2 linked regions of the Alloacidobacterium dinghuense genome follow. Each later gene encodes a partner of the first gene's protein in a complex. Links are inferred from orthologs where the notes say so. Each region holds a gene or a part of one and is shown on either strand. Other genes may lie near its edges.

Region 1 (14,975 bases):
CCTGCTTGCTGAAACGTTGATAGATGAGTGGCTCAATAGGCAGGGCTTTTTTACTGTCAGAGGTATTAAGCATGACACCAGCGGTAAGAATGCGGGCGTAGGTGAAATCGATCTCTTAGGGGTACGACCGTCTCGACATTCAGATCGGCTTGATGCATGGCACCTTGAAGCTCAGGTCAGCTTTAGACCCGTAGGCTACATCACTCCTTGGACTGCACATTTGATGGAAGATTTGAAGGTCAAGAGAAATAGTGCAAAGCAGAGAACTGATCAACAACGACAAGAGTGCGTTCAGGAATGGGTTGAGAAGAAGTTTCTAACTAAAGCCAAGAACAACGCCCGAGAAAGGGCTTGGGAAGGGCAGAGCTGGAAATTCGTGTTTGTACATGGGGTAGCTAAAGATCAGCGTGAGATCCATGAGATAGGGAAACGCGGAATAGAAGTTATTCCTTTTGCCAAAGTGCTGAAAGAGCTTTGCGATCTAGAAAAACCAGGTCTAACAGGAGCAGCAGGAACTGATATAGCTGAATTGATCCGATTTTTCCATGAGGAAGCAGAACCTATGGCAGTCGATCAAACATACTTGTTTTGAAAGGGTATGGCTTTAGCCGTGCTGTAGGAGCCTCAAACAAGCGTGGCTTCAGCCTTGACCCTCACAACCAAAATCCCTTTCTGCGGCATGAAACAAGCTTCGCAAAACTCACTTGAATTATCGGTATTGTGATACAACAATCACAAGCATGAAGCTCCCGCTTCCATCTGCGACCCGCCAACTCCTCGGCTGTTGTTGTCGCTGATCTCTTCTCGCCTTTTCCCTGAAATCTGAATATGCAATTGCGGTTCCATCCGTATTTCATCTTGTTTTGGAGCAAGCCTCTATGTCCACACCCGCAAAACGCCGTCTTTCATTCGATAGCTGGGCTGTCCTGCTCTCGCTCGTTCTCGCCCTGCTCGTCCGCGCCGGAATCCTCAAGTCGGTGCCCTGGTAAGCCAAAGGAGAACGAACATGGCAGACGCGGTAGTCATCCCTAGTCCCCAGACGCGAACCCAGGCAGAGGCAAAGCCAGCCAGTTTCCTCAGCAATTTCCTCCGCCTGATTCCCGGAATTCTGCTGCTCGCAGCTGTAGGCTACGCCGGAAAATTCATCGAGCAGTTCATCGCGCGTTACGGCAAGGCGCATCATCTCGTCCTGCCGAATATCGAATATGTCCTCTGGGCCATTGTGATCGGCCTCGTCATCGCAAACACGATTGGCGTGCCCGAAGTCTTTCGCGCAGGCGTGGCAACATACGAATTCTGGCTCAAGGCGGGAATCGTTTTGCTCGGGGCGCGCTTCATTCTCGGCGACATCCTGCGACTGGGCGGCCTCAGCCTCATTCTCGTCTTCATTGAGCTGGCTCTGGCGCTGACGTTTATGACCTACCTCGGGCGCGGGTTCAAGCTGTCTCCCAAGCTCATCACGCTGCTTGCCGTTGGCTCCTCCGTTTGCGGAGTGTCAGCCATCATCGCGACCCAGGGCGCCATCGATGCCGACGAGGAAGACTCCTCCTACGCCATCGCCGCCATCCTCGCCCTCGGCGCGATTTCACTCTTCGCCTTCCCTCTGATCGGCCACGCTCTGCATCTTGGCGATCACGCCTATGGATTGTGGGCAGGACTCGCCGTCGACAATACGGCGGAAGCGACCGCCGCAGGCGCTATTTACTCGGATGCGGCAGGGAAGTTTGCCGTACTGGCGAAGACCTGCCGGAATGCGCTTATCGGTTTCGTAGTGTTGGGGTATGCAATCTACTGGGCATCGAAAGGGCAAGCCGAAGAAGTCAAAAACAAGGGCGCGTTTCTCTGGAAGAAGTTTCCGAAGTTCGTCCTTGGCTTCCTGCTTATCTCGGTGCTTGCAACCATCGGCTTCTTCACCAAGCCTCAGCTGACCACGCTTGGCAATCTCTCCCGCTGGGCCTTTTTGCTCACATTTGCTGGAGTCGGCCTGCGCACCAGCTTCCGCGAACTTGGCAAGCAGGGCGTGCGACCCTTCATCGTGGGTGCGGTCGGCGAAATCGCTATCGCCCTCATTACGTTGGGACTTGTCGTTGGAGCAGACCGGTTATTCCATCTCGGTTGATTTCAGCTGTTGCCATAAACAGGCACGGCGGCGCCGTGAATCACTGCGGCGTCCTCGCTGCACAGGAACAGAATCACGCGGGCGATCTCTTCCGGCTTCGGCCACTTACTGAAGTCCGCATCCGGCATCGCGGCGCGGTTTGCTTTCGTATCGATGATGCTCGGCAGAATTGAATTCACGCGCACGCCTGTGCCTTTGAGATCGGCGGCAAGCGAATCCATCAAAGCTACAGCTGCTGCTTTTGAAGAGGCATACGCCGAGGCGCCCGCAGCATGATCGACGGCTGCCTTCGCCGCGACGTTGACGATGGCTCCTTGCCCCTGTTTCAGCATCGCCGGAACCACTGCGCGCGACAGCGCAAAGCCCGAGCGCAGGTTCAATTTGAGCATCCGGTCGAAGACGGCCGCATCCATGTCCCACAGCTTCAGGCCACCGGCATAGCCGCCCACCGTGTTGACCATGGCATCGAGTCTGCCGCGCTTCGCAATTACGTCATCGACAAATCTGCGAATGGCAGCCTCATCGGTCACATCGACGCTCTGTCCTTCAAGCCACGCTACATTGTCCCGCGCCGCATTCTGTAGGTCCGCAAATTCTTCTGCGTCAAAGTAGGGAACGGCGACGTATGCGCCCTCGGCCAGGAAGGCCAGAGTCACGGCGCGTCCCAGACCGCCTGTGCCTCCGCTGACCAACACTGATCTTCCGGAAAATCTCTGCTCCATCACTGCCTCCGCTCATTACCGTTATTCCTTCAATGTACCTTGCGCGGCAGAATGGAGAAGCGAACTATAGGTTTTGGCGGATGAAGAATTCGCCAAAAATATTCAGAACGGCATCGGCGCCAAGATTGAAGCCGATGGTCTTACCGAGTACGCGATTGCTTTCAAGCTCCGGCACGCCCAGTTTCGGATAGTAGATACCCTGCGCGATCAGTGCCGCGCCAACCGTGCCTCCAAGCACAGGCAGATTCAGCATCCTGTGCCCTGAGTTCAGGCGTCCAACTACGATGCCGGCCAGCGCGTTGGCAAAGCGAGCGCCCGCTGAGTGGCCCGGGCCAAGTGGGATATAGCGCGGATCCATGACAAGCGGGGTGGGCAGGACAAACTTGCTGAGAAGCTGTTGCGTCTCGGATTCGCTGATTCCTCCGATAAGCCGCCGCTCGTGGTAGCGGACATTTTCTTCCATGGTATCGCGCCACGTCTGAAGGTCGTTACCGTATTGAACGAAACTGGTGTAGAAGGCCTGAGCCTGCTCTTCTGAAGTGATGTTGGGCTCAGATGGCTCTGCCGGCTCCGGCGGAATGTCGGGAAGACCTGCCAGAAGCGCTCCCTGAACGAAATTGCGAATGTAATATGTGCTTCGCGCCCAGCAAACAAACTTTCCGCCCACGGAGAGGGGATAGTAGGAATCTTGCGTGGCCGGGCCATGCGCGTCAGCCATTTCGACATCCGGTTTCATCACCGTGCGGATCAACTCACGGCTGGCGTTCGTTGCCAGATCGCCGCCGAGACTGTACGCAATGTATTTTTCGGCGAAGTGGCCGCTATGAAGCTCGGCAACATCAAATTGCCGCGCGTACACGGCTTGCCCCATGTAGGCCGCGGCGATCGTTCCTCCCAGTTTTGAGTAGTTGGGAACAGAGCTACCGCTGTTGCTGTGCGTGACGACAATCGAGCGAACCGCCTGCCACATGCGCTGTCCGAAGCTGCCTTCAATATTGGCCGGCACGTAGCGCGGATCCTGATGCAACAAAGTGGGAAGCACAAGATTGCTGAGATATTGGCGCGTTTCTGCAGTTGCCAGGCCGACAGCGAAGCGCCGGCTCCGGTAGCGCAACTCCTCTTCGCTGGAACGCCGCCACGTGTCCATTGCCGTGCCGTAGGCATCCATGGTGTTCGTGTAGCTGTTCATGCTGTCGTCAGAGATAATGGCCGGTGCCTGCGGCTGCGGTGGCGCAGAGGCTAGATCCGGAATTCCAGAAATAAGTCCAGCCTCGAGGAAGTTACGAAAAGAATAAGTACTATGCAGATAATAGCTGACCTTCTGTCCAAAGGTCAGAGGAGTAACTCCGTCTGTATCAAGGTAAGACGCGGGGTAAGTCGTCGGACGGCTCGCAACCGTAGTTGAGGGTGCGGCGGGCAAGCCTCCGTCCTCGGCATTTATCAGGCGGTTGACCGCGCCAAAGCACGAGCACACCAGCAGAGTCAGCAGAAATCGGCGCTTCATGCCATTTCCTCGAATCCATATTGTGGGGATCTGCGTAAACCTAGCCCTGATCCAATCCGTCGGCAAGATGCAAGAAGTCACTGAGGGCGATTACTTTTGCCTTGATTCGATACAACAGAGGCTCTAACTCGACAACTCCAGTTTGCTATCTGGGGAGCGAAGCTCGTCAGCAGGCTGATGAGTCGAAAGCACTAAGAGGAGAGAGTAAATTCCCGTTTACATTGGTCGATAGGGGCGAAAGTAACCATGTCAGCTTGGTTGGCGCTGTGAGTTCTTTTTCGGGAAAAGTAATGAAAGTTGCGTGAACACGCTTCGCTGCTTGCGGCGAGGCCATGTTAACGGCCTTCGTGGCGCATACATACATACCCATTTTGCGAATGAATGGTGCGATCAGAATCCCCGGTGCACAAAGAACTCGCCAAAGATATTCAGCAGTCCATCCGCTGCAAAGTTGAAACCGATGGTTTTTGCCAGGACGCGATTGCTCTCAAGTTCCGGCACGCCAAGCGCGGGGTAGTAAAGCTCCTTGGCGGCAAAGGCCGCGCCCACGGTTCCCGCAAGCAGCGGAAGATTCGCCATCTTACGGCCGGAATCCATGTGCCCGATTACGACACTCGTAAAGGCATTTCCCAGGCGTGCTCCGGCCGAATGCCCGGGGCCGAGGGGAATGTATCGCGGATCCATGCCGAGCGTCGTCGAGAGCGCGAAGTTAGCCAGAAACTGTTGCGTCTCCGACTCGCTGAATCCGCCAATCAGTCGGCGTTCATGGTAGCGCACATCGTCTTCCATATTGTCGCGCCACGCCTGAATATCCTCGCCATACTGCACGAAGATCGCGTCGAATTCGAGTGCCTGCTGTTCGGTGGTGATGTTGGGCACAGCCGGCTGCCCGGGCTGGTCGGTTATGTCCGGGATCCCCGCGATCAGTGCGCCCTGAATGAAATTGCGCATGCCGTATGTGCTGCGCGCCCAGTAGACGAACTTGCCGCCAATCGAGAGCGGATAGTACGAGTCCTGCGTGGCCGGGCCGTCTGACGAGTACATCTCGATGTCCGGCTTGATCGCCGTGCGAACCAGTTCGCGCCCGACATTCGTGGCCAGATCACCCGCCAGGCTGTAGCCGATATAGCGCTTCACAAACTGATTCGTTTCGAGTTGCGGAACATCGAACTTCTTGGCATACACCTCTTTGCCGATGAACGCCGCCGCCACCGTCCCGCCGAGTTTCGAATAATTCGGTTCCAGACGCCCGCTATCGCCGCGCGTCACTGCAATCGAGCTGACCGAATGCCACATCCGCTGACTGAAGCTTCCGTCTATGTAAGCAGGAACATAACGCGGATCCTGATGCAGTGCCACTGGAAGAGCAAAATTGCTGAGCATCTGCCGCGTCTCAGCCGTTGCCAGTCCGACTCCGAAACGCCTGCCACGATAGCGCAGTTCGTCCTCACTTGACCGCCGCCAGTCGTCCATCGCATCGCCGTATGCATCCATGGCGTTGGCGTAATTCTGGACGCCGTCGATGGTGATAGTTGCCGGCGGCTGCGGCTGAGACGGTGCCGCAGGAAGATTCGGAATCCCGGCAAGAAATCCCGCCTCAAGAAAATTGCGGAAGGACACCGTGCTCCGCAGGTAGTAATCGAGCTTTATACCCCAGGTCAGGCTGGTAACAGGCATTGATGGCCGGTATGAGGTCGGAACATTGGGGTTGGCCGGCGTGGAAGGAGTGGGCACAATCGCCGCCAGCGATGGCCCGGCAAAATGGGCACTGGGCGCTGAAGGCAAATTATCATCTGCTATCTGTACCGACTGGCCGTAGCCTCCGGCGCACACGCATAGCAGGACGACGAGCAGAAATATCTGTTTCATCCTGGTAGTCCCTTAAATTTTGTTCTTACGGGGGATATCGGCGAGCTGTTGAGGTAAGAGTAGCCAGAACGAATTCAGATCACAAGGAACTAAGGTTACTTGGCGGTTACGTTAGTTTGGGACTAGGGGGCGAGGAAAAGGATTTATTCGCCGTTGCTTTAGCAACCGGTTAACACGCTCGTCTGCATGTTCAGCGTGAGGTCAGGAAACTACGATCCAAGAAGATGCACTACCGCCCGTGTGATGTCGAATGCAAACCACAGCTGCGCGGATAAGAAAAACAGCAGTCCGACGGCGATGGAGGCCACAATCAAATTGATGTTGGCATTCGGAAACAAAGCCCATCCAATGATGATCAGTAGCACGCCGAGGACGCTCAGCGCGAAGTGCCAGTGAGCCATAGTCTGGTTAAAAGAAAGGTATCCAATCGAATAGAAGAAGGCGAAGAGCCCGAACAGGGTGCCAATCAGGTAGAGCGGTGTCTGCGAAGCAATGCCGTAGCCACGGTGCCCACTGATCGCCAGTGTAATTCCGGCTGCCCCCGGAACCTTCGAGAGAACGAACCCAAAGGCCAAAAACGCGACACTGCTCAAGGCAAAGAGGTTTTGTACTCTGAACATGTTTGCACTCCAGACAGAGAAGCGATCCGGCAATTCCAGATTGCTCCTTAACTGTACGCCGAAATCAGTTACAGTTGCCGCCACTCCATCGGAACGGGTGCGTTTATGAAGAAGAGCAGGCTCTCATCATGAAGTTGGCCGACATCGCAAGAGCGGGACTTTAGAGAGAGATGATCTGGACCGGTGAAAAACAAAAAGCCCCGCTTTTCGCGGGGCTTTTTGCTGCGCCGAAGGCGCGGTTCGCTGAGCGCAGAGCTCAGTACATGCCTTCCATGCCGCCGCCGTGGCCGCCTGCAGGTGCAGCAGACTTGGGCTCCGGAATCTCGGAGACCATGGCTTCGGTGGTCAGCATCAGGCCGGCGATGGAGGCCGCATTCTGCAAAGCAGTGCGGGTCACCTTCGTCGGGTCGATGACGCCAGCCTTTACCAGGTCCTCGTAGACACCGGTGGAGGCGTTGTAACCGTAGTTCTGGTCCTTGGACTCGTGGATCTTGCCCACAACCACAGCACCTTCTTCACCGGCATTGCCAACGATCTGGCGCAGCGGCTCTTCGAGGGCGCGGCGAACGATCTGTGCTCCGATCTTCTCATCGCCTTGCAGCGTCTTGATCAGCTCGTCCACTTCCTTTGCGGAGCGGACAAGTGCCACACCGCCGCCGGGGACGATGCCTTCCTCGACTGCCGCGCGGGTCGCGTGCATTGCGTCTTCGACGCGAGCCTTCTTCTCCTTCATCTCGGTTTCGGTAGCTGCACCAACCTTGATGACGGCGACGCCGCCTACCAGCTTCGCAAGACGCTCCTGGAGCTTCTCGCGATCGTAGTCGGAGGTGGTCTTCTCAACCTGGCTGCGAATTTCCTTCACGCGGCCTTCGATCGCCTTGGACGCGCCACGGCCTTCAACGATCGTGGTGTTGTCCTTGTCAATCGTGATGCGCTTCGCCTTGCCCAGATCTTCGAGCTTGAGGTTCTCGAGCTTCAGGCCGAGGTCTTCCGTGATGGCGTTGCCGCCGGTGAGGATCGCGATGTCGCCCAGCATGGCCTTGCGGCGGTCGCCAAAGCCAGGAGCCTTGACAGCAGCCACATTCAGCGTGCCGCGCAGCTTGTTGACCACGAGGGTCGCCAGCGCTTCACCGTCCACGTCTTCCGCGATGATGAGGAGCGGCTTGCCACCACGGGCAACCTGCTCAAGCAAGGGCAGCAGATCCTTCATCGAGCTGATCTTCTTCTCGTAGATCAGGATGTAGGGCTCTTCGAGCACTGATTCCATGCGATCCGGATCGGTGACGAAGTACGGGCTCAGGTAGCCGCGGTCAAATTGCATGCCTTCAACAACCTCGAGCTGCGTCTCCAGAGTCTTCGACTCCTCAACCGTGATCACGCCGTCCTTGCCGACCTTCTTCATCGCCTCGGCAATGATGTTGCCGATGGTCGAGTCAGAGTTGGCCGAAATGGTGCCGACCTGGGCAATCATGTCGCCCGAAACCGGCTTCGACAGCTTCGAGAGAGCGCCGCCAGTAACAACGCCGTTCTCATCGCGCTTGCCGTTGATGACTTCGACAGCCTTGTCGATACCACGCTTCAGCGCCATCGGGTTCGCGCCTGCGGCAACCGTCTTCACGCCCTCGCGATAAATCGCCTGGGCAAGCACGGTCGCGGTGGTGGTGCCGTCGCCGGCAACATCAGAGGTCTTCGAAGCAACCTCGCGCACCATCTGTGCGCCCATGTTTTCGAGCGCGTCCTTCAGCTCGATTTCCTTGGCTACAGTTACGCCGTCCTTGGTGATCGTCGGCGAACCAAACTTCTTCTCAATGACGACATTGCGGCCCTTGGGGCCGAGCGTCACCTTTACTGCCTCAGCCAGAGTGTTCACGCCGCGCAGAATCGCCTGACGGGAATCCTCTCCATGCAGAATTTGCTTTGCCATTTCCAATTCTCCTTACATCGCGGAGCCGATGCTCCGTATGAAATCTCACTACAGCCTTCTAGGCTTTTGCGGCGAAGCCGCGTCCGCCCGAACGGCTAGTTCTACTTCTTCAGAATGCCGAGGACTTCTTCCTCACGCATGATGAGGAACTCTTCGCCATCGATCTTGATCTCAGTGCCGGAATACTTGCCGAAAAGGATGCGGTCGCCGGACTTCACATCGAGCGGAAAGGTTTTGCCTTCATCGTTCGACTTGCCCTTGCCCACGGCGATCACTTCGCCTTCCTGCGGCTTTTCCTTTGCGGTGTCGGGAATGATGATTCCGCCACGAACGGTCTCGCCCTCGTCTACGCGGCGGACCAGGATGCGATCATGCAGCGGCGTAAAGGTAGTGGCTACAGTTGCAGTTGCCATTGCGGTGCTTCTCCTTCGCGCGAGGGTTATCCTCGCGGTTTTGATTGCTGAGTTTGAGAAAAGTCTTACTGTAAGCGAGGAGCTTTCATGCGACAGGAAGGCCGATTTCGCAGCCTTTAGCACTTCCACTCTTCGACTGCTAATGTAGGAGAGTCCTGCAACGGTTGTCAAGTGTGGAACCGAAATATATGAGTGTGTCTCGCTCATATATTTCAGGAATGTGAATCAAGGCCGAAACCAAGTAACCCGAACAAACGTCAAATACTTGTGCAGACGGGTATCGCTTCTCGAAACGATTCAAACATGGTGCTTTTGCGGCATGTTTCGTTTCAATAGAATGCGATTTTTCTATTGATTTTTGGAGAAAAACTACCTAAAATAGAAGAGTTTGTAACTTCCCGGCGAGTTCTGCTGGTTACAATGTTTCCCGCCAACGCCGGAGTATCTGCACGTCACCTTACTGCTAGGGGTAAATAATAAATGGCAAAACGTCGTGGTAATCCTAACTGGGGCAAACCGGAGCCCATTGGACCGGTCGTGCCCACTGTCACCTCCTTTGAACAGGTGGTCAAGGAATATAAGCTCACCCCGGATCAATATATCCGCTCGACTCGCCTGCGCGAATGGGCCCGCCGTAACCGCAACTCGAAGTACATCCCCGAGGGCCTGCTGGAAGCATGGGGCTTCGAGATCGAGTCTACCCTGTAAGCTGAGTTCTGAGTTCAGTCGATGAGAAACGCCGCCCGCCAAGGGCGGCGTTTCTGCTTCAGAAGTTGTTCGTAATCCGCAAGTTAGCTCGACTTCGGCGGAAAGTCCTTTAACATCTTCCCGATATCCCCATCCAGCGGTTTCGTGTTCTTGTTGGTGTTGCTTGAAAGGTCTGCCGTAGCCAGCCCCCTCCAGAGTATGTTCTTTCAAAATGTTGAGTGGAATCCTTACAGATGGTGGTTACCGCACATCCATGTTGCTCTTACCCGTCAGGGCCGTCAATTAAAGTTCCGCAGGCAAGGCAGTTAGAAAAATTTCGGGTCGCGCGTCGCGACCTGTCCAAATGGCCACCTCCCGTGCGTCACGGTAGTGACGGGCCAATGACCCGCCTACAATTCATCACGGAGGGAAATTCATGCAATACCTATTACTTCTCTACGCCAACGAGTCCGGCTGGGATCAAATGACGTCGGAGCAGCAGCAGCAGGGATACGCAGCCTATATGGCCTACACCGAAGCGCTCAAGGCAGCAGGCGCCCTCAAAGGCAGCAACCGCCTGCGGCCAACCGCAACCGCAACCACCGTGCGCGCCAACAACGGCAAATCACAGGTGCTGAACGGTCCGTATGCCGATACCAAGGAGCAGTTGGGCGGCTACTATCTGATTGACGCTCCGGACCTCGATGCCGCACTCGCCTGGGCAGCCCGTTGCCCCGGATCGGGTCACGGCACAGTCGAAGTCCGTCCGGTATGGGAAATGGGCGCAGCCTGAGAAGGTCGAAACATGGGAGGCATCAACTTTCGTTCAGCCACAATCGCTACGACGGAACTCATGCCTCCACCCATTTTGTTCGCTGGAAGTACGGATAAATAGAACGTCGCCTGATCGGCGTGAGATTTCGATGCTCACAGAAGAGTCCACACCGCCTCAAACGCTTGCTATTGAAGCGTCATCGCCGGCCGCCGGATGGCCATGAGTACAACGGGGACTCCTGCGATGCCATGTGAATCCGGTGACCAGGCTTATAGCATGGCAGAAGGAGTCGCCCGCCGCAGCTACGGCAAACTCGTAGCCTTTCTCGCTGCGCGAACGCACGATGTAGCCGCCGCCGAAGACGCGCTCTCGGAGGCTTTTGCTTCAGCATTATCGGACTGGCCGAAAAGCGGCTGCCCAGACAACCCGGAAGCATGGCTTCTCACCGTGGCCCGCCGCAAGTCGATCGACATGATCCGCCGACAACATACCGATAGCTTCGTCGATGAGGATCTGCAGCAGATTGCCGCCGTCCTCGACACAATGGTCGATACAGATATCCCCGACCGCCGTCTCGCGCTCATATTCGCCTGTGCCCACCCCGCCATCGATCCTGAGATTCGTGCGCCCCTGATTTTGCAGGTCATTCTCGGACTTGACGCAGCACGCATCGCCTCTGCCTTTCTCATGGCTCCGGCGACGATGGGCCAGCGTCTCGTCCGCGCCAAAAGCAAAATCCGCAAAGCCGGTATACCGTTCCGTATTCCCGAGCGCGAAGAACTCCCAGCCCGTCTTGACACAGTGCTCGAAGCCATCTACGCCGCCTTCGCCGAGGGCTGGAGCAACGCCGCCGGAACCGACGTAGCGGATCGCGATCTCGCCGAAGAAGCCATCTTCCTCTGCCGTGTCGTCACCGAGCTGCTCCCAGACGAGCCGGAAGCGCTCGGCCTGCTAGCGCTTATGCTGTACGCCGAAGCTCGCCGTCCAGCGAGGCGGGGCTCCAGCGGCGAATATGTTCCCCTCGCCGATCAGGATGTCGCCGTCTGGAATTGGCAGATGATTGACGAAGCCGAGGCCCTGCTTCACCGCGCGAGCACATCCAACTCCATTGCCCGTTATCAGCTTGAGGCCGCGATCCAGTCTGCGCATGTAAGCCGCCGTCGGACGGGCCACGCCGATTGGTACGCGGTGCTCGAACTCTACGACGCGCTGCTCGAAATCTCTGGCTCGCCCGTAGTCGCGATCAACCGCGCCCTCGCCGTCGCGGAGATTCACGGCGCTAGAGCCGCGCTCGAAGCACTCGACGAAATAGCCGCCGACCCGCGTCTCGCTCAGTATCAGCCATGGTGGGCGGCACGCGCCGAATTGCTCGCCAGAACCGGCGCAATCCATGACTCACACCACGCCTACGAAGTCGCAATCGGCCTCGAACGCGATCCCTCCGTGAGCCGTTTCCTCGCACGGCGTCAATCCGCGCTCGTGCAGTGAGGCGTTTCTTGTGCAAGAATTTCCGTAAACCGTGAAATTCTTCCCGACGAACTTTTTAAAGTGTCGGGCTCTAACCATCACATAGAAAATGACTTGTGATTAGAGGGTCGTGGAACGGAACGTGCTTTCACGTTAATCGGAGATAGATCTGTCAGTTCTCTCCGGAGGCACTATGGAAGACTCGCTTATTCCAACAGCGGCGCCTTTTGTCAGGCGCGTTGTCCCTTATGTTGTCGCAGTTGTGATTGGCGGTGCCGGTGTCGGCTACGCCGTCCATGAGCACCATGCCGCACAAAACCTTGCAGCGCAGAATGAGCAGGTAACGGCCCAGCTCAACGCTACGCACAGCCAGCTCGATGCTCTTACGGCAAAGGTGAATGATCTTGCCACACGCAGCGAAACAGCTCCTCCTCAGCCAGTACCTGCCGGCACGAGTACGGCCAAACCCCATGCCGCCACTGCACCGCATCCTCACGCACAGGACTCGCGCTACAAGAAGCTGCAGTCGCAGGTTGATGCCCAGGGGAAGGAAATCGAGGCGACGCGGACCGATCTTGTAAGCACTCGCACTGAGCTTACCGGCTCCATTGCGCGCACGCATGATGAACTCGTAGTGCTCGAAAAGAAGGGCGAGCGAAATTACACCGAATTCGATATCCAGAAGTCGAAGCAGTTTCAGCGCGAAGGACCGCTCAGCGTCAGCCTCAGGAAAGCCAATACGAAGCATCAGTATGCCGACCTGCAGCTGATGGTGGATGATCGCAACGTCACGCAGAAGCACGTGAATCTTTACCAGCCGGTGATGTTCTACGTGCCCGACAGTCCGCAGCCCGTCGAAGTCGTCATCAATGACATCACCAAAGACCACATTCACGGGTATGTAAGCGCGTCCAAGTATCGCCAATCGGAGTTGACCGCAGCGGCGAACGCTGATGCCAACGCGGCGCCAGGCTCAACGCAGACAGCAAACTCCAATCCGCCTCCTGCGCCCAGACAGAAGTTGCCAGTACCGCAGTAGCGACAACTGTCCGGCCCTGCTTTCAGCAAGGGCCGGACAGTTACGATCCTGCATATAACCACCCTCTAAGCGGTACCAGCGAGTTGACTTTCCTCCCGGGCGCAGCGTCTTCTTAAACTGAGGCGAATGTCAGATGAGAGCAATAGCCGGTCTCGCGTTCACTCTCATATCCACGCTTGCATGGAACGCACACGCGTCTCAGAGCGCGCCGCCTGCTGCACCCCGAGAACCTTATACCGCTGCGCATCCTCCCGATCAGTCACATGCCGGCTCGAAAGTATCGATTGCCTGGTTGAGTGACGTGGAGGGTGAAGTGCAACTCGCAAGCGCTGCTGGCAAAGAGTTTCAGCGTGCGCTCTCTCACACCTCCGTTCTTGAGGGGAACATCATTCGGACCGGGATGGGCAGAGCCGAAGTGGAGCTTCAAGATCTAAGCACGATCCGCCTCGGTCCTTATTCCGTGATTGCATTTCCTCAGCTGGAACTGCTTCCTTCCGGCATCAAGGCGTCCAGCGTACGTGCTTTTCAGGGAACGATCTACATCAGTTTGATGCCCAGGTACATCGTCGACAGCAAAGGTAACGAATTGCAACTCACCTTCGGCCAGCAACAACTCCAATTGCAAAACTCCGGCCACGTTAGATTGGAAATGGATGCCACGGAAGCACGGCTCGCGTTGCTTGATGGCAAAGGCCAGGTGAGCGGGCCCTTTGGCTCAATGGAACTGGCCAGGAAGAAAACCTTCACTTTTGATCTAACCGGGCAGTCTCAACCTGCCGTTTCAAAGAAAGTGGTTTCCAACCCAATGGATAAATGGGACATGACCGCTGTCTTCTATGAACGGCACGGCTCATTGTCATCCAGCCGTGGGCTTTTCAGGGGGCCATAAACCCATTGTGGCGGGAACAGCCTCAATTGGCAGACAATAGATGCATGGCTGCCAAAGCTCCATTTACCGATGTTCCAGGTGCAATCGAAGAGATCAAAGCAGGACGCATGATCGTCGTCGTCGACGACGAGGACCGCGAAAACGAAGGCGATCTCACCCTCGCCGCTGAGTTCGTTACTCCTGAAGCCATCAACTTCATGGCCAAGCACGGACGCGGCCTTATCTGCCTCACCCTGACCGAAGAGCGCGCGGACTATCTCCGCCTCGGCCCCATGACGCAGCAGAACTCCTCGCGCTTTGGCACGGCGTTTACTGAGACCATTGAAGCCCGCGAAGGAGTCACCACCGGCATCTCCGCGCATGACCGCTCCCACACCATCAAGGTAGCCATCGATTCGGCGTCAACCGCCAATGACCTGGCCCGCCCCGGACACATCTTTCCGCTGCGCGCCCGCAAAGGCGGCGTCCTCGTCCGCGCCGGACAGACAGAAGCCTCCGTCGACCTCGCTCGCATGGCTGGACTCATCCCCGCCGGCGTGATCTGCGAAATCATGAAAGACGACGGCACCATGGCCCGCGTCCCCGATCTGACCGAGTTCTGCACTCAACACGGCATGAAGATGCTGACAGTGGCCGAACTCATCCGCTACCGCCTGCAGAACGAACGCTATATCGTCCGCGTCGCCGAAAGCGAAGTGCCCACGCCCTACGGCGACTTCCGCATGATCGCCTACGAAAGCGAAGTCTGTGGTGGTGAGAGCCATGTTGCATTGGTCAAAGGCGACGTAAGCCAGGGCAAAGAGCCGGTGCTGGTGCGCGTCCACTCGCACTGCCTCGCAGGCGACATCTTCGGTACGACGCTCTGCGACTGCCACAGCATCATGCAGCGCTCCCTCAAAGCCATCGCCGAAGAGGGAAGAGGCGCGCTCATCTACCTGCACAACACC
Region 2 (15,010 bases), 3.1 Mb from region 1 along the record:
TGTGCAGATACCAGGGGATATTGATGACAACCACATTCTCATTGCCTCTCACAAGCAGAAACAGCTTCAGCAGGTTGGCGCGCTGGTTGTGCAATACATTTTCATACCAGTGTTTCACCACAAGTTCCGGCACCAGTACGGCAACCTGCCTGTCGCTCGATTTCATCTGCTCTGCGAGTACGTGGTCTACGAAGGGCTGGATGAAGAAGCGATAAGGAGATTTGATGATGGTCAATCGTGGTTCGGGCAGTCCTGCGGCTCGAATCGGAGAAACCACCAGGTCATTCCATATCTGGCAGACGCTGTCCTCCTCATCTCCGCACTCTACGTGGACGGCCTCAACGTCAGGAGACATCGCGATAGCGAAGCGCAAGCCCTTTTCGCTGATGCGGTTCCACTTGTCCATCGGGATGATCACGCGTGGCGGCTGTAGTCCATCAACCCGCAGTGGCTCAGGATGAGCCGTTTCTTTCGCCGTATCGTCATAATGTTTGCGCACTGTCCTCATGACGATAATGAGCGCCGGGACCAGGATGACCGTGATCCAGGCGCCATCGAGGAACTTAGCGACCAGGACCACTAGTAGCGTTAGTCCGGTGGCGGCTGCGCCGATTCCGTTTACGATCATGTGGCCCATGGCATGTCCCTGCTTGTACCAGTGCACTACCATGCCCGCCTGCGAGAGCGTAAACGCGAGGAATGCTCCGATTGCGTAGAGCGGGATGAGTCTGTCTGTGACTCCGCCAAAGAGGATCAACAAAACAGCTACAAACGTCACCAGAGCGTAGATGCCATGTGAATAAAGCAGTCTGCGTCCCCTGAGTATGAAGGCATGCGGCAGGTAATCACGGAGCGCGATAGCGCGCGTGAGGCGCGGGAAATCGGCAAAAGCTGTGTTGGCAGAGAGCGAGAGCACGAGCAGGATGGATCCGATCGTGACCCAATAGAAGATGCCCTTGCCGGCAACGGCGGCTGTCAATTGTGAAAGCACGCTCTGATATCCCGCCCCTCCCGGATCCGTTGCGCCGATACCGTAAGCGCGGCAGAGCAGGGCGATACCTGCAAGCAGGACGATCAGTAGCGCAATGATGATTGTGAGTGTGTTCTTTGCATTTTTTGTCGTAGGCTGACGAAACGCCATGACGCCGTTACTGACGGCTTCGACACCGGTCATTGCCGTGCAGCCACTCGAAAAGACCTTGAGCAGGAGCCACCAGGTCAGCGCGGTGGTTACGGGCGGAAGTGCCGGAGGAGCGACAACAGGTACTGGGTGGCCGTCATGCACAAGAGCCTTGACGCCACCGAGAATGATGACGATGATCAGTGTCCCGAGAAAAAGGTAAGTTGGTATGAGAAACGCAACGCCGGTATCACGAACACCTCGCATATTCACAAGCGTGAGGATTAGAAGTATGAGCAGGCAGAGTAAGAGCGTATGTTTCTGCAGGCCGGGAGCGGCAGAGATGAGAGCGCCTACACCGGCGGAAATCCCAACTGCGGCAGTCAGGATGTAGTCGATCATGAGCGCGGCGGCAGCCAACAAACCGGCACCTGCACCCAGGTTTTCCGTCGCCACCGTGTAGGAGCCTCCGCCATGTGGATAGGCTTCGATGGTCTGGCGATAAGAAAAATAGACGATGACCAGCAGAATGATGATTGCCGTTGTCACCGGCACAATGTGATGTACGCCAGCAATGCCGAGCGGAATCAGCAGTGTGAGCGCAGCTTCCGGTCCGTAGGCGGCAGAGCTGAGAGCATCAAGCCCGAAGATCGGAAGGCCGGCGGACGGGCCGATCTGTTCTGCGCGTTCTTCTGATGTGGCTAACGGACGGCCAAACAGCAGGTCAAGAGTTCGCATATCACCTGTTCAGATGCAGGAATAAGAATGGCACCGCTGCGCCATCATCCTATCGTGTTTTGGCGCAGCACGTGTGAAGAAGCAAAGCTATTAACGTAGGGCCAGCACTACAATGCGTCCATCGGAGTGGAAGCTCCCGCCAGTTGCGGTAAGCGCAGTTTTCAGCGGATTCGACGGCGTGACGTATGCCGCGCCGGTGATCGCACCGGCTGCCGCAAAGCTCTGCTCGATGAAGTCGCGCTCTTCATCGATGTTGGGATCGATGTGATGCGTTACGTTGCCGTTGCGCTGGTCCTTCTCAAAACCGCTATCATGCGTGGCCGAGCCAACCCACAATGGCTTTCCGTCGATTGTCTCCGTCGATTTCCATACGCGCAGGTGGTGCCGGATTGCGGCAACCGCAATGGGATCGGCGCGCGCATATGAGAAATCTTGTGGACGCCCGAAGAGGTAAAGAATACTCATCGGCATTTCCGTGTAAGCCTCGTGAGAAAGCGTTGCTATAAGTCCATGCACAATCGCGTCTTGAGTGGTCTTGTCGACTGTGGTCCAACCTGCGCCGGTGAAGGCCTTCTGCACCTGGTCCTGCGTGCCGATAATGGCGAAGTTCACCATGTCTCCCGGATTCCCTTGTTGGTCCTGCACTCTGCGCGGGATATTGGCAAATAAATCGGGTGACAGAGAACTCGCGAGGTTAATGGCTGTTGTTTCTGTGGCAGTAGTCGGCGATTTCGACAGCTTCATCTTTACCGTGTAACTCCCATCCCCGGTGAGGTCGCTGCTCAGGTTCACATTGAGATACAGCTTGCCGCTGGTCGTTATCTCGATCTGCTTACTCGCGCCAATCGGAAAGGGAATAGAAGCGTCGCCATTAGTAACACGTCCGATGAGCGCACCGCTGTTAGCGCTGTTCAGCTGAAACTGGCGCACCAGGTCCTTCCATCCACGCGCGTTTCCGTCCGGCGTGGATGAATGTCCGTCGGAAACTGTAACTGTGCCCGTTGCAGAAAAGTCGAGCTGATCACCCAATGTGACGGTGACGCCGGTATCGGTCCAATCTCCGGCTGGCACATTGAAAGAATAGGAGCCTTTGCGGGACGAGAGAACGCTGGCGTCGGGTGCCTTCAATTCGATGAGTTGAACGCCGGGGCGTACTGAGGTAGGCGCTGGTTGTTGCTGACTGCAGGCAATTCCAGAGAGCGCGAGGCAGGTGACGGTAAGGCTCGGGATGCTCCGGAGGAAGCGCGAAAGTTTCATAAATCGTATGACGTTCGAACCGAACAAATGGCCTAAACGCATCCATCATCTGCTTTTGCCGCTTCGTCAGCAAGAGTGTAGGGCAAAAGAAAAGCCTCGATCAAGTATCGAGGCCTTTCACTTCGAATTTCGGGTTCAGGCTAGGTGCCTTCCGACCAGCTGGCCAGGTACTCTTCCTGCTCTGGCGACAGGCGGTCGATGCCGATGCTCATCGCTTCGAGCTTCAAACGGGCAACACGCTTGTCAAGTTCCTGCGGAACGGAGTAGACCTTCTTTTCCAGGCTGGCATGGTTCTTCACCATGTATTCGGCCGAAAGCGCCTGGTTGGCGAAGCTCATGTCCATCACCGACGCCGGGTGACCTTCCGCTGCAGCAAGGTTGATCAAGCGGCCTTCGCCGAGCAGGTAAATCTTGCGGCCATCGCGCATGGCATATTCGTCGACAAAGTCGCGGGTTGCGCGCTTGGAGGAAGCGGTGCGCTCCAGAGCCGGGATGTCGATTTCGACATTGAAGTGTCCGGAGTTGGCGATGATCGCGCCGTTCTTCATCACGTCGAAATGCTCCTGGCGAATGACGCTCTTGTTGCCGGTTACGGTCACGAAGACGTCGCCCTGCTTGGCTGCTTCGATCATGGTCATCACGCGGAAACCGTCCATGACTGCTTCAAGCGCCTTGGTCGGATCGACTTCGGTCACGATGACTTCAGCACCCATGCCGCGTGCGCGCATCGCGAGACCGCGACCGCACCAGCCATAGCCGGCGACCACGAACTTCGATCCGGCGAGCAGCACGTTAGTGCAGCGAATTACGCCGTCGATGGTCGACTGCCCGGTACCGTAGCGGTTGTCAAAGAGGTGCTTGGTGAGTGCGTCGTTGACGGCAACGACAGGGTAGCGAAGCACGCCGTCCTTAGCCATGGCCCGCAGGCGAATCACACCAGTCGTCGTCTCTTCAGTGCCGCCGATGACGCCCTCAAGCGCATCCTGGCGCTTGGTGTGCAGCAGGTGGACCAGGTCGCACCCATCGTCCATCGTCAGGTGAGGCTTGTGATCAATGGCCGCCAGAATGTGCGAGTAGTAGCTCTCATTATCCTCGCCCTTGATGGCATAGGTCTGAATATTGAAGTCGCGGGCCAGCGATGCGGCCACGTCGTCCTGCGTGGAAAGCGGGTTCGATGCGCAGAGGGCCACATCGGCGCCGCCGTCGCGCAGCGTAATCATCAGATTCGCTGTTTCGGTGGTTACGTGCAGGCAGGCCGCCACGCGAATGCCCTTGAGCGGCTGATGCTTGATGAATTCCTTGCGGATGGTCTGCAAAACCGGCATCGACTGGTTCGCCCATTCGATGCGCTTGCGTCCCTGGTCAGCCAGATCCAGATTCTTTACGTGGTGCAGTGTTGCGGTCGTTGTCGCCATATCTTCTCCAAAGTCACCTGGTCCTAAACGTCGGGCAGACCCTCCCGGTGCTCTACTGAGGATATCATCGCCGACAGCCCCGACGAGTCGTTTGCGGAGGAATCATGTGAAAGTCCTGTAGCATCTTTACTAAGTGGCTCAAGAGAAAAAAGTGCGGCTCTCAGCGCGTCAGATGATATTGATTTCGCGCGCCTTGGCTGATCCGCGCCGCTTTGAGATATTCAAGCAAATCAGCGCCTCCGGACACCAGCTGCCATGTGGCGATCTGCGCGATTGCATTCCCATTACCGCTGCCACCCTGTCGCATCACATCAAGGAACTTGAGACAGCCGGCTTGATCAAGATCGAACGCGAAGGCAAGTTTGCAAATCTTTCCCTCTGCCGCGACGTGTGGCAAGCCTACCTCGATCAATTAGCCGCAATTTAACAAATGCATTTTGCGACTTTTTCTCGATCCGCTCATCAATTAGACAGTTATCGAAATGTCTACGAATGATGTTTCGAACAGGAGCGAAGAGATGGGCAAGCTTCAGGGTAAAGTCGCCGTTGTTACTGGCGCATCGAAAGGTATTGGCGCGGCCATTGCCAAGAGTCTGGCTGCGGAAGGCGCAGCTGTTGTTGTGAATTATTCCTCCAGCAAAGAGGGAGCAGATCGCGTCGTGAGTGAGATTTCGAGCAAGGGCGGTAAAGCCATTGCGGTGCAGGGAAGTGTTGCGAAAGCAGCCGACGTAAACCGTATCTTTGCCGAGACGAAAAAGGCTTTTGGCAAGCTGGACGTTTTGGTGAACAATGCTGGCGTTTACGAATTCACCCCAATTGAGGACATCACGGAAGAGCACTACTATCGCATTTTCGACACAAACGTGCTTGGTCTGCTCCTTGCCTCCAGAGAGGCGGTAAAGCACTTTAATGGTGATGGAGGCAGCATCATCAACATCGGCTCGGTTGCCAGCAGGGTTACACCGCCTACGTCGTCGGTTTACAGCGGGACGAAGGGCGCTGTCGATGCGATCACGCAGACTCTGGCCAAGGAACTTGGCCCGAAGAAGATTCGCGTGAACTCGATCAACCCCGGAATGGTGGAGACGGAAGGCGTTCACTCTGCAGGATTCATCGGCAGTGAATTCCATAAGCAGCATGAGGCGCAAGTTCCTCTTGGACGCATCGGTCAGCCTGAGGACATTGCGAACATCGCCGTTTTCCTGGCATCTGCCGATTCAGGATGGTTGTCAGGCGAATTGGTTATCGCCTCGGGTGGCTATCGGTAAAAAATTGGGGCCGCATTGAGCGGCCCTTTTCATTTGGCTGGAACGCTCTCAAGCTCCAGCAGCTTCTTTTTCCGTTCAACTCCCCAGCGATAACCAGTCAACGCACCGTCGCTGCCGATGACGCGGTGGCAGGGCACGACCAACGCCACCGGATTCGTTGCACAGGCGCGCGCGACTGCGCGTACCGCAGTGGGTTGACCAATCTCTTGCGCAATCTGAGAGTAGGTGCGAGTCTGGCCGCGCGGAATGCGACGCAGTGCCTTCCACACGCGTCTCTGGAACGCCGTGGCGCGGACATCAAGTGGTAGTTCGAGCGCAACCGGATGCTCGGTCATCTGCGTGAGTATCTGCTTCACCATCAAACCCAGATTGGCCTCGTCGCGCCTGCTGTCGGAGGCTGGGAAGCGTGACGCCAACTCATCTTCAAGTTCGGTTTCGAGTGAGCCAAAGGCCACCAGGCACAGGCCGGCGTCGGTAGCTGCGACCAGCATTTTCCCAAGTGGCGAATCGACGATTGTGTAGCGGATCACCACGTCCTTGCCTCCGCGACGGTACTCCGTCGGCGTCATTCCTAAGTGTTCGTTTGCTGTTTCGTACAGGCGGCTGCTGGACGCGAAACCGGACTCATACATCGCCGTCGTCACGTTATCGTTCGTGAGCAGGTTCTTGCGGAAATGCTCCATGCGGCGAGCCTGCTGATACTGCCGTGGAGAGATACCGAGGTAGCGGCGGAAGAGCCTCTGCGTGTGGAACGCGCTCAAGCCTACAATCTTTCCCAGCTTGTCGAGCTTGATGGTGGTGTCGATGTTCCGCTCGATGTAATCGCATGCCTGTGTCAGCATGTGCGCCTGCGGATGCGCCTCACCCGGCGCGCAGCGTTTGCATGCTCTGTATCCTGCGCGCTCCGCGAGTTCGCTGGTGGCAAAGAATTCGACTGATGTGCGCAGCGGCCTGCGGCTGGGGCAGGATGGACGGCAGTAGATGCCCGTTGTCCTCACTGCGTACACGAAGAGCATGTCCGCAGCGGGCTTGCGCGTCTCCACCATCTGCCATGCCCTGTCCCAAACCTGGTGCGATACCTGAACAGCACTCATATCTTCCTCCCTATGCTGTTCTGATCTTCGCGCCTTCAAGGTTCCAATGGCACTCCGCTTCTTGCTGTTAAATTTTGTTGTCTTTGCCATCCCTCGTATCGATTCCCGGGGCATCTTCCGCGATTCAGGCAGAAAAAGTAAAGGGCAAGCTGGAAGCTTGCCCTTATGCTGACTTGCTTAGCGCTAACTTGCTACTTGGCGACTGCGGTTGCCGCCTCGGCCTGCTCACGCAAAGCCGCGGCTTTGTCAGTCGCTTCCCAGGTGAACTCCTTGTCGGCGCGCCCGAAGTGGCCGTAGGCTGCGGTCTTCCTATAAATCGGACGGCGCAGGTTCAGGCTCTCGATTATGCCCTTCGGCGTCAGCGTGAAGTTGGCGCGAACCAGTTCCTGGAGCTTGTCGGAAGGAATCTTGCCGGTGCCGAAGGTATCTACCAGCACGCTGACCGGCTCGGCAACGCCGATGGCGTAGGCGAGCTGAACTTCGCAGCGGTCGGCAAGACCGGAGGCCACTATGTTCTTGGCGATGTAGCGCGCCATGTATGCAGCCGAGCGGTCGACCTTTGTCGGATCCTTGCCGCTGAAAGCACCGCCGCCGTGACGGCCCATGCCGCCGTAGGTGTCGACGATGATCTTGCGACCGGTAAGGCCCGAGTCACCCATCGGTCCGCCGATGACGAATCGACCGGTCGGGTTGATGTGATACTTGGTGTTTTCGTCGAGGAGTTCGGCGGGAAGAACAGCCTGGATGACGTGCTTCAGAATGTCAGCGCGCAGCTCTTCGTTCGAGATCGTTTCCGCATGCTGCGTCGAGATGACGACAGCATCGATGCGCACCGGCTTGCCTTCGGCGTCGTACTCGACCGTGACCTGGCTCTTGCCATCAGGACGGAGATACGACATCCTGCCGCTCTTGCGGACTTCGCTCAGGCGCTTGGTCAGCTTGTGGGCCAGTGAGATGGGAGCCGGCATCAGCTCTTCCGTCTCATTGGTAGCGTAGCCGAACATCATGCCCTGATCGCCCGCGCCGCCCGTGTCAACGCCCATGGCGATGTCGCCGGACTGCTTGTTGATCGAAGAGATCACAGCACAGGTGTTCGAATCGAAACCGTAGAGCGCGTTGTCATAGCCGATGGCTGCGACCACGCCGCGCACGAGAGTCTGGAAGTCAACGTAAGCTTTGGTCGTGATTTCACCGGCGATAACGACGAGTCCGGTGGCGGTTAGGGTTTCGCAGGCGACGCGGCTGTAAGGATCCTGTTCGAGGCAGGCGTCGAGAATGGAGTCGGAAATCTGGTCTGCGATTTTGTCGGGATGCCCTTCAGTCACCGACTCTGAGGTGAATAGAAACTTGTCGCGTACGGACAAAACAGTCCTCCATGAATTTGCGGATCGCCTGATTCACGAATGTGCGGAGCGGAGGATCAAGCCGTAGGGCCCGATCGCGCACAGGCATCTGATCTTAGATGGTACTAGACCGTCGGAGGCAGGGCAAAGCGGTTCAGCCAAAGGGGATGTGGAAGATTTCAGCGGCGAAATCAGCCAGTGAACGGCTTTGCCAACAAGCCCGCCGCCCTCCGTACCGGAGGGGTTGGGATGAGAGGATTGTTGGCTTGAAAAGCCGACCCTCGTCCGTCAGCCCATACCAACGCATTTGTATACGTCAAAGAAATTCGTTCTGCCCACCAGACGATGCCTGGAGGAAAACTTCGAACGGGTGAGGTTGGTGAAGACGAGATGCCCTGGGTATTCAGCAGGATACATGCTGCTGTAAATGCTGACAGCACTGAATGGGGCTTGCGTTCGTGGCACCAGCCACAATGAAGTTCGGCAAGTGGTCAAAGCCTCTTCCATGTGCCTCGGAACGGGAAGGTGGAGGAGTTCCCCATCGGCGGCAGCGGCAAGTTCAAAGTCGTCCGGATTTCCGTGGAATGCGAGAATTGGCGCGCCATACTCAGGGGAGTATGTGGCGTTCAAATTCTCCTGGCTCGTACCCGGGGCCATCTCAATGCGCTGGTCCGGATGTCGATTCAGAACTCCCTGCACGTCTCGCATCAGAGCGACGGATTGAGAATGCTGTTGACGATCCAGCGCCCAGACATCCCACACCGCACCGGCTTCGGTAATCACCACCAGGGTAATGAACGCGGCCCAACCAAGCACGAAAACGCTCATTCCGTAACTGCGCCTTTGCTGCCGGAATGTGGGCGCGCTCTCCCTCTGTTGTGCAAGCATTTCAACAACGTAGAAAGCCACCACAATTGTGAATGGCGCCAGGTGGTGTCTTCCCGCTCCCATTTTTGCAGCGAGAATGTCGGTCGCCAAGACGCCGACAACGAGTGCGAGCATGTGCCAACGCCGTTCGCCCCAATAACGGCGTGACGCAGCACGGTTCTTTGGCCAACCCAAGAGGATCGGCAGCAGCAATACGGCAGTCACAAACAGATTGCCAAGCAATTCTCTGCTGCTGCGCAGCTCGTGCGACATGTGGAAGAGCCAGTAAAAGTATTGTCGGAGTGAAATGGTAGGAACCAGAAACGGCACTAGGTTCACGACAGACGCAACCGCGACTGACGAGAGAAGAGCCCGCCGGCCATGGCGCTCAACAAACAATAAGCACGGGGCTAACAGGCAGAGAACGGCGGTAGCTTTTGCCCCGATGGCGAGTCCGAGAGCGATCCCGAACAATACTGACGACAGAACCTGCCGGCGAATCAATGCGGCCCTGATTGCAAGGGCGACCGCCAGAAAAATAAACACATCTCCTCGAATTTGAATGAGATAGCTTTGCTTCATTAAGAGCACTGAAACTACCAGGCCCGCTGCTAAATAGGCCTTCCGTGGTTCGACCATTTGACGGAAAAGATCGACCATCAAAGCGACAAGCAGAATGTTCGCGATCACCACAACCATCTTCAAGGCAAGCATGCCTGGAGGCATCAGCTTCAACGCAAAGCCATAGGGAAGGTAGGAGAGGGGTCCATACGCGACGATGTTCTGATACACCGATGTACCGTGCAGAGAGAAGTATGATATCGACGCCATTAACGGCTCTACCGGGTCGATAAATCCCGGGAAAAAGAGCCGGATCGCCAGCGCCCCAATGTAAAGCGCGAAGATCAGAATCGCCAGTCCACCGATAAGTGTCCGCGATGCACCAGACGGGTGGTGAGGTTCGCTCAAATCAGCCTTCCGACGTGCGACGAACTTCAACAAAATAAAGAACAAGATCAGGGCCATCCACGCCGGGACAACCATGTGAATCAATGTCGAAAAGAGTCCGTGAGAGGGGGAGAGAGTCACGAATAGTCCTCACAATGTAGTCAGATTGTCTTAGGGTCTTAATTTTGGGATGCAGGCTTGTCGCGGTCGATTGCCTCCGAAAGTGATCGACACAAAAAGAATGCGAATGACCGAGGTAATAATCGAGTATTTGTGTGGGAAAACGAAAAGTTGGAGTTGATTCCCATGGGGATACAGAAGGGCTACCGGGTTTCCGGTTTACATGTTTGCAATTTCGCAAATATGTATTGCTTTCCTGAAGGAGTCTGGTATCTTAATGGCAATCCTTCGTTCCTTCCTAAAAGATTCGCAAAAGTCAGTTTCCGGCCCCGCTCTGAATCGACCACGGAACGAAATCCATCCCAGTCAGGAAATTTGGTACAAGTGAATCGCTTCATCTATGTCTTGACGTTTTCGACTGTTCTAGTCGGCACGATCGGCTTCCGGGCCGAGGAGATCGCAAAGCACAACCAACGCACTGCGGATCTGAAGGCCGCTGCTCAGATTGCGCCTTTTGCCCAGGCGAACCCCGAGAATGGCGCCGGATACCTGAATTCCGTCACCGAGGCCGACCTGGTGTCTCTGCATATGTGCCAGGGAAGCCACAAACTGTTTGTGAGCAATCCTCCTTCGGCGACCGCGGATGGCCTGGTGGATGCTCAGGGCGCTGCGGAGTGTGTTGTTCAATTGCGGTCAGCACTGCGCGAAGTACCGGCGACTCATCCCGCTTACTCCGACATACGCGCTGAGCTTGCCTGGTGGAACGGCAAACTCCTGGAACTCGATCCAACCGATTACCACCGACTAAATTCCTAGGGAGCGACTCAGGCTAAAAGGAGATCTGGGCAGCCGGTGGTTGTTGTATGGGACTCCTGGATTCTTTTCTTCACCTTCGCTCAGGACAGGCTGTGCGGATTGCGCGCTCAGAATGACGGCTGGGGGAATCCATTCCTGAATCCTGAAACGGAAAGGCCAACCGCGGCCCGGGCGGCTTTTTTTTCTCTATTTCTATTTTAGCTGTTTTAGGGAAATAGACCGCCAAATCGGTGCGGGTTTTTGCTGTTTGGAATGTATGGGTTAGGAAATTTCTTAGCCTTGAGGGGCTTGACAAACACTACCCAGGCCGCGAATCACACCAACCCATGCTCCTGAATGCAACTGGCAGTCAACTGCCAAGGCTATCCAGCTGGGTTAATTTCCAGAACCGGCAGAAGCGGTTATGGGAACTGTCGTAGTGTGTATTTCCTGAGCGGACACGGAATGCTGAACGCTGACATTTTCTGCCGTGACGCGGTTGCTGACGAAGTGCCACACAAACCAGCCGAGCGCGGAGAGCAGGACCAGTAGAACCGCGACGCCTGCCCAGCGCAGACGGACATCCGGACGCGGAGTGTCGTCATCGCGGCCTTTGCTGACATTTTCCGCAAATTCGATCCAGCTTACGTCGTCATCCTTGAGTTGGCCGCTTTGCTGGTAGGCGGACATGAAGCGTCCAACCCACGTGTCTTCGTCGAGACCGACCACGCGAGCATAGCCGCGCACAATGCCCTTATTGAAAACACCACCGGGGAGGGCATCGAAATGTTCCTGTTCAAGAGCGAGCAGGTGACGGCCGCTGATCTTCGTCACGTTTGTAATCGTGCCAATCGCGATGCCGCGAGTTTCCCGCTCTTTCCGCAAATCTTCGCCGAACTGACCCATGCTCCTATCCTGCGCAGATACGCTTTGGGGTTAGCAAGCCTTGCAAAAAGATGTTGTACATCGAAACCGCCTGAATGCACAACCTCTAGGGCAAACCATAAGACGCTGATTACGACAAGTCAAAGGAAAAAGCAATTATCCTTTTCTATTCATGAATCTAAAGTAAACGCGCCCGGTCCCGTCACCTTGACCATTCCCGGTGATCGTTGACCCGTCTCGTTCACCTCAGATGGTTATCGGCAGGGCTGGTCGCTTTGTTAGACTTAAATTTCGAAAGATTTTCGCCTCTTCCTCCGTCGGGAAGGCACGTCAGCTCTCCAAGCGATCTTTCCGGGATTTGAAATGAACAAGCTTGTCATCGGCAATCTCCTCCACCGTCCCCTGCGCACCATGATCGGCATCGTTGCCGTTGCGGTCGAGGTAGTCATGATTCTTTCCATCGTGGGCATCATGATCGGCCAGATCTCGAATGCGCGGAACCAGACGAGCGGCATTGGCGCGGACATGATCGTTCGTCCACCGAATGCGAGCTTTATCACCGGTGTTGGTGGGGCGCCGGTGCCGGCGAAGATAGCCGATGTTCTGGCTAAACTGCCGCATGTCGCCGTCGCTGCGCCTGTTATCACCGACTTCAATATGGGCGGCTCGGTTGAAACCATCTGGGGTATCGACTACGAGAGCTTCAATGCACTCAAGCCTTTCGTCTATCTATCCGGAACCACGTTTCAGGGACCTAACGATGTGATCGTCGATGACATCTTCGCCCGTGCGGACGGCGGTCACAAGGTAGGACAAACCATTCAGGTCAAGAACCATCCCTTCCGCATCTGCGGCATCGTCGAGCACGGCAAGGGCGGACGCAAGTTCCTGCCGATTCACACGTTGGGTGGGATGGTTGGGAATGCCGACAATGCGTCCCTGTTTTATCTGAAGAGTGACGACGTAAAGAATCAGGATGCGATCCGGCAGGAGATTCTGAGCACGCCCGGTCTTGGTCAATACCAGGTGCAGACATTGCAGGAGTGGATGTCGTTGATGACTCCCGAACATCTGCCCGGGTTCAGCGCGGCGTTGAACAGCGTGATCGGCATTGCGGTCATTGTCGGATTCATCGTCGTTTTTCAGGCCATGTACACGGCTGTCATGGAGCGCACGCGCGAAATCGGCATCCTGAAATCACTGGGTGCTTCGCAGGGCTACATCGCAAATGCGGTGCTGCGTGAGGCCGCCCTGGTCGCGATTGCCGGAATTATTCTCGGCATCGCCATGACCTACATCATCAAGATTGGTCTGGAGTATCGCTTCCCAACGCTGCCGTTTCCCCTTACGCTGCAGTGGAGAGTGCGAGGCGCATTGATTGCTTTTGGCGGATCGATCCTTGGGGCGCTCTATCCGGCGCTGAAGGCTGCGCGTAAAGACCCGATTGATGCTTTAGCGTACGAGTAAACGGAGCTGCAAATGACGAATCCGGAAGAAAACGAGACGAAAGGCGAGCTTCAGCAGCATTGGATCTACGTTCTTGGCGGAAGTGACTTGCAGAGCCGCGCCTCCGAATGGCAGCAGCGGAAAACCGCCGGCGGCAAGTTGTATGCCCTCATCGAAGCCCTGCCAGACGAGCGCCCGGATCGCAGATTGACGCAGGTGGGCAACGAAGACGTGCTGTACGTCTACGCGCGCATGTGGGATGGATTGGAGGCAGTCGGCGAGAGCAGAAAGACACCGCAGGAACTGGCCTTCCATCTGATATCAGAAGGCCTGGATACGCGCCACAAAGAGCTGAAGATCTTCGCATCGAGAAGCGGTAATACGCTTGCGGGCGAAGGGGGATCTGCCTCCTACGTGGAGCGCTTATACAACTGCATGAAACAGGATTACCCGGACATCACGGTCTACGGTTATCTGGGCGAGGTGAGCCCGCAGGGTTTCGACTCGCATAAGACCGCAGGCCTTGTATCGGGGGAAACGCCCGAGAGCTTGACCCGGGAATCCTGGGACAACAGAAAACTTCGCGCTAAGGATAACCGGGTCTGTTTTCCGCCTTTGCCGGATGGTGAGTAATGTCTTTCTTTGCTCGATATCTCGGGCGAGAGTCGAAAAGGCAGAATCTTTGCTCACGATAGCAGCCCTCGACCCTCACCTATCTTTGTAGATGAAGCCTAAAAGAGGGCATGCGGCGGTGCACTTTCCATGTGGAAAATTTCCCAGGTCTGCTTGCCAATTTCCGAGCCGATTTTTGTAGCCTTTACCCAGCAGCCCTGGAAATTGCTGTAGTTATAAACCGGGGGTGGTCCCACCGCAGTTCTTACGGCGAGGACGATGGCGCCGCTGCGTGCCAGTCCAAAATCCCATCTCAGAGCCTTTGTGGCGGCGGCTACAGCGGGTGCAGCGCTCCCTGGCGGCGCAGCTGTTACCGCCAGAGGCTGCCCCTTCGCCCAACCTGCAGGCTTCTCGTGCGCCTGAATTGACCGAACAACGACGTCCTCGAATTCGGCTTTCGGGACCCAGTTGAGAATAATGCATGAGTTCCGTGTCGTCGATGCACCGGAAAGCGGATCTTCCGTAGGCTTGCCGACATATTTGCGCGCCAGTTTGTAAGGCGTCGCAAAGGCCGCACATCCACAACCGCCTACGGTACAGGCTGGCCCGGGGAGTGCATGCTGGTTGAATCTGTGCCCGCAGGAGCACATGGTCGAAACGGCACGTTTGTCGACGTTCTTGGCGATTTTTGACTTCAGCAGCTCCAGTTCCGCATTGTGCCAATTTTCTGCGTCGGACCTTACACCGGGCTTCGCTGCCTCGGCCTGGGCTTGTGTCTTCGTTCTGTCTACGTCCTTGCTGAAGGTAAACAGATGTTTTTTCGAGAAGTTTTTCTCGAATTTTATGCAATACACTTCTCCGTCCCAATCCCTGACGATCCATTGTTGATCGGCGGTCGCAACCCGGGTCAGACGCTCCATATTTCTGGAGACATGGTGAAAGGATTGATACGCGAGCAGATCGGCAGCAGTGCCTGTAGTAAGACTTTTCGTTGCCAAGTGAACCTCCCATTCTTATGAGCGAAGTGAACCTAGGGTGAGGGTTTGAGCCTACTTGCAGATTTTGATTGTGTTGTGCAGCGGTGCAGTTTGACTGCGCCACT

What was found.
Region 2: the proteins of groL (region 1) and metK are in contact, whole or in part, in a cryo-EM structure (PDB 8P4O), measured with the Escherichia coli proteins. The link is inferred for Alloacidobacterium dinghuense from one-to-one orthologs.

What each region holds. Positions count from the first base shown.
Region 1 is NZ_CP060394.1:2,932,541-2,947,515, reverse strand. The notes cover bases 6,425-9,279. They hold groL (chaperonin GroEL), read right to left. Parts: upstream 8,759-9,279; coding sequence 7,091-8,758; downstream 6,425-7,090. Other genes in these bases: H7849_RS12045 (co-chaperone GroES), read right to left, coding at 8,860-9,171; H7849_RS12055 (hypothetical protein), read right to left, coding at 6,425-6,834. In the rest of the region: H7849_RS12080 (hypothetical protein), read left to right, coding at 1-592; H7849_RS12075 (YeiH family protein), read left to right, coding at 1,007-2,119; H7849_RS12070 (SDR family NAD(P)-dependent oxidoreductase), read right to left, coding at 2,122-2,841; H7849_RS12065 (hypothetical protein), read right to left, coding at 2,906-4,345; H7849_RS12060 (hypothetical protein), read right to left, coding at 4,736-6,214; more of H7849_RS12055, read right to left, coding at 6,424-6,424; H7849_RS12040 (hypothetical protein), read left to right, coding at 9,652-9,879; H7849_RS12035 (YciI family protein), read left to right, coding at 10,295-10,651; H7849_RS12030 (RNA polymerase sigma factor), read left to right, coding at 10,910-12,121; H7849_RS12025 (hypothetical protein), read left to right, coding at 12,294-13,139; H7849_RS12020 (FecR family protein), read left to right, coding at 13,273-14,028; ribB (3,4-dihydroxy-2-butanone-4-phosphate synthase), read left to right, coding at 14,073-14,975.
Region 2 is NZ_CP060394.1:6,008,410-6,023,419, forward strand. The notes cover bases 6,171-9,060. They hold metK (methionine adenosyltransferase), read right to left. Parts: upstream 8,257-9,060; coding sequence 7,084-8,256; downstream 6,171-7,083. Other genes in these bases: ada (bifunctional DNA-binding transcriptional regulator/O6-methylguanine-DNA methyltransferase Ada), read right to left, coding at 6,171-6,892; H7849_RS25330 (glycosyltransferase family protein), read right to left, coding at 8,524-9,060. Also shown: H7849_RS25295 (APC family permease), read right to left, coding at 1-1,858; H7849_RS25300 (LssY C-terminal domain-containing protein), read right to left, coding at 1,949-3,115; ahcY (adenosylhomocysteinase), read right to left, coding at 3,256-4,530; H7849_RS25310 (ArsR/SmtB family transcription factor), read left to right, coding at 4,664-4,957; H7849_RS25315 (SDR family NAD(P)-dependent oxidoreductase), read left to right, coding at 5,049-5,798; more of ada, read right to left, coding at 5,828-6,170; more of H7849_RS25330, read right to left, coding at 9,061-10,191; H7849_RS25335 (Rossmann-fold NAD(P)-binding domain-containing protein), read left to right, coding at 10,555-10,986; H7849_RS25340 (helix-turn-helix domain-containing protein), read right to left, coding at 11,362-11,871; H7849_RS25345 (ABC transporter permease), read left to right, coding at 12,214-13,317; H7849_RS25350 (hypothetical protein), read left to right, coding at 13,330-13,929; H7849_RS25355 (hypothetical protein), read right to left, coding at 14,028-14,906. UniProt on the Escherichia coli protein: Catalyzes the formation of S-adenosylmethionine (AdoMet) from methionine and ATP.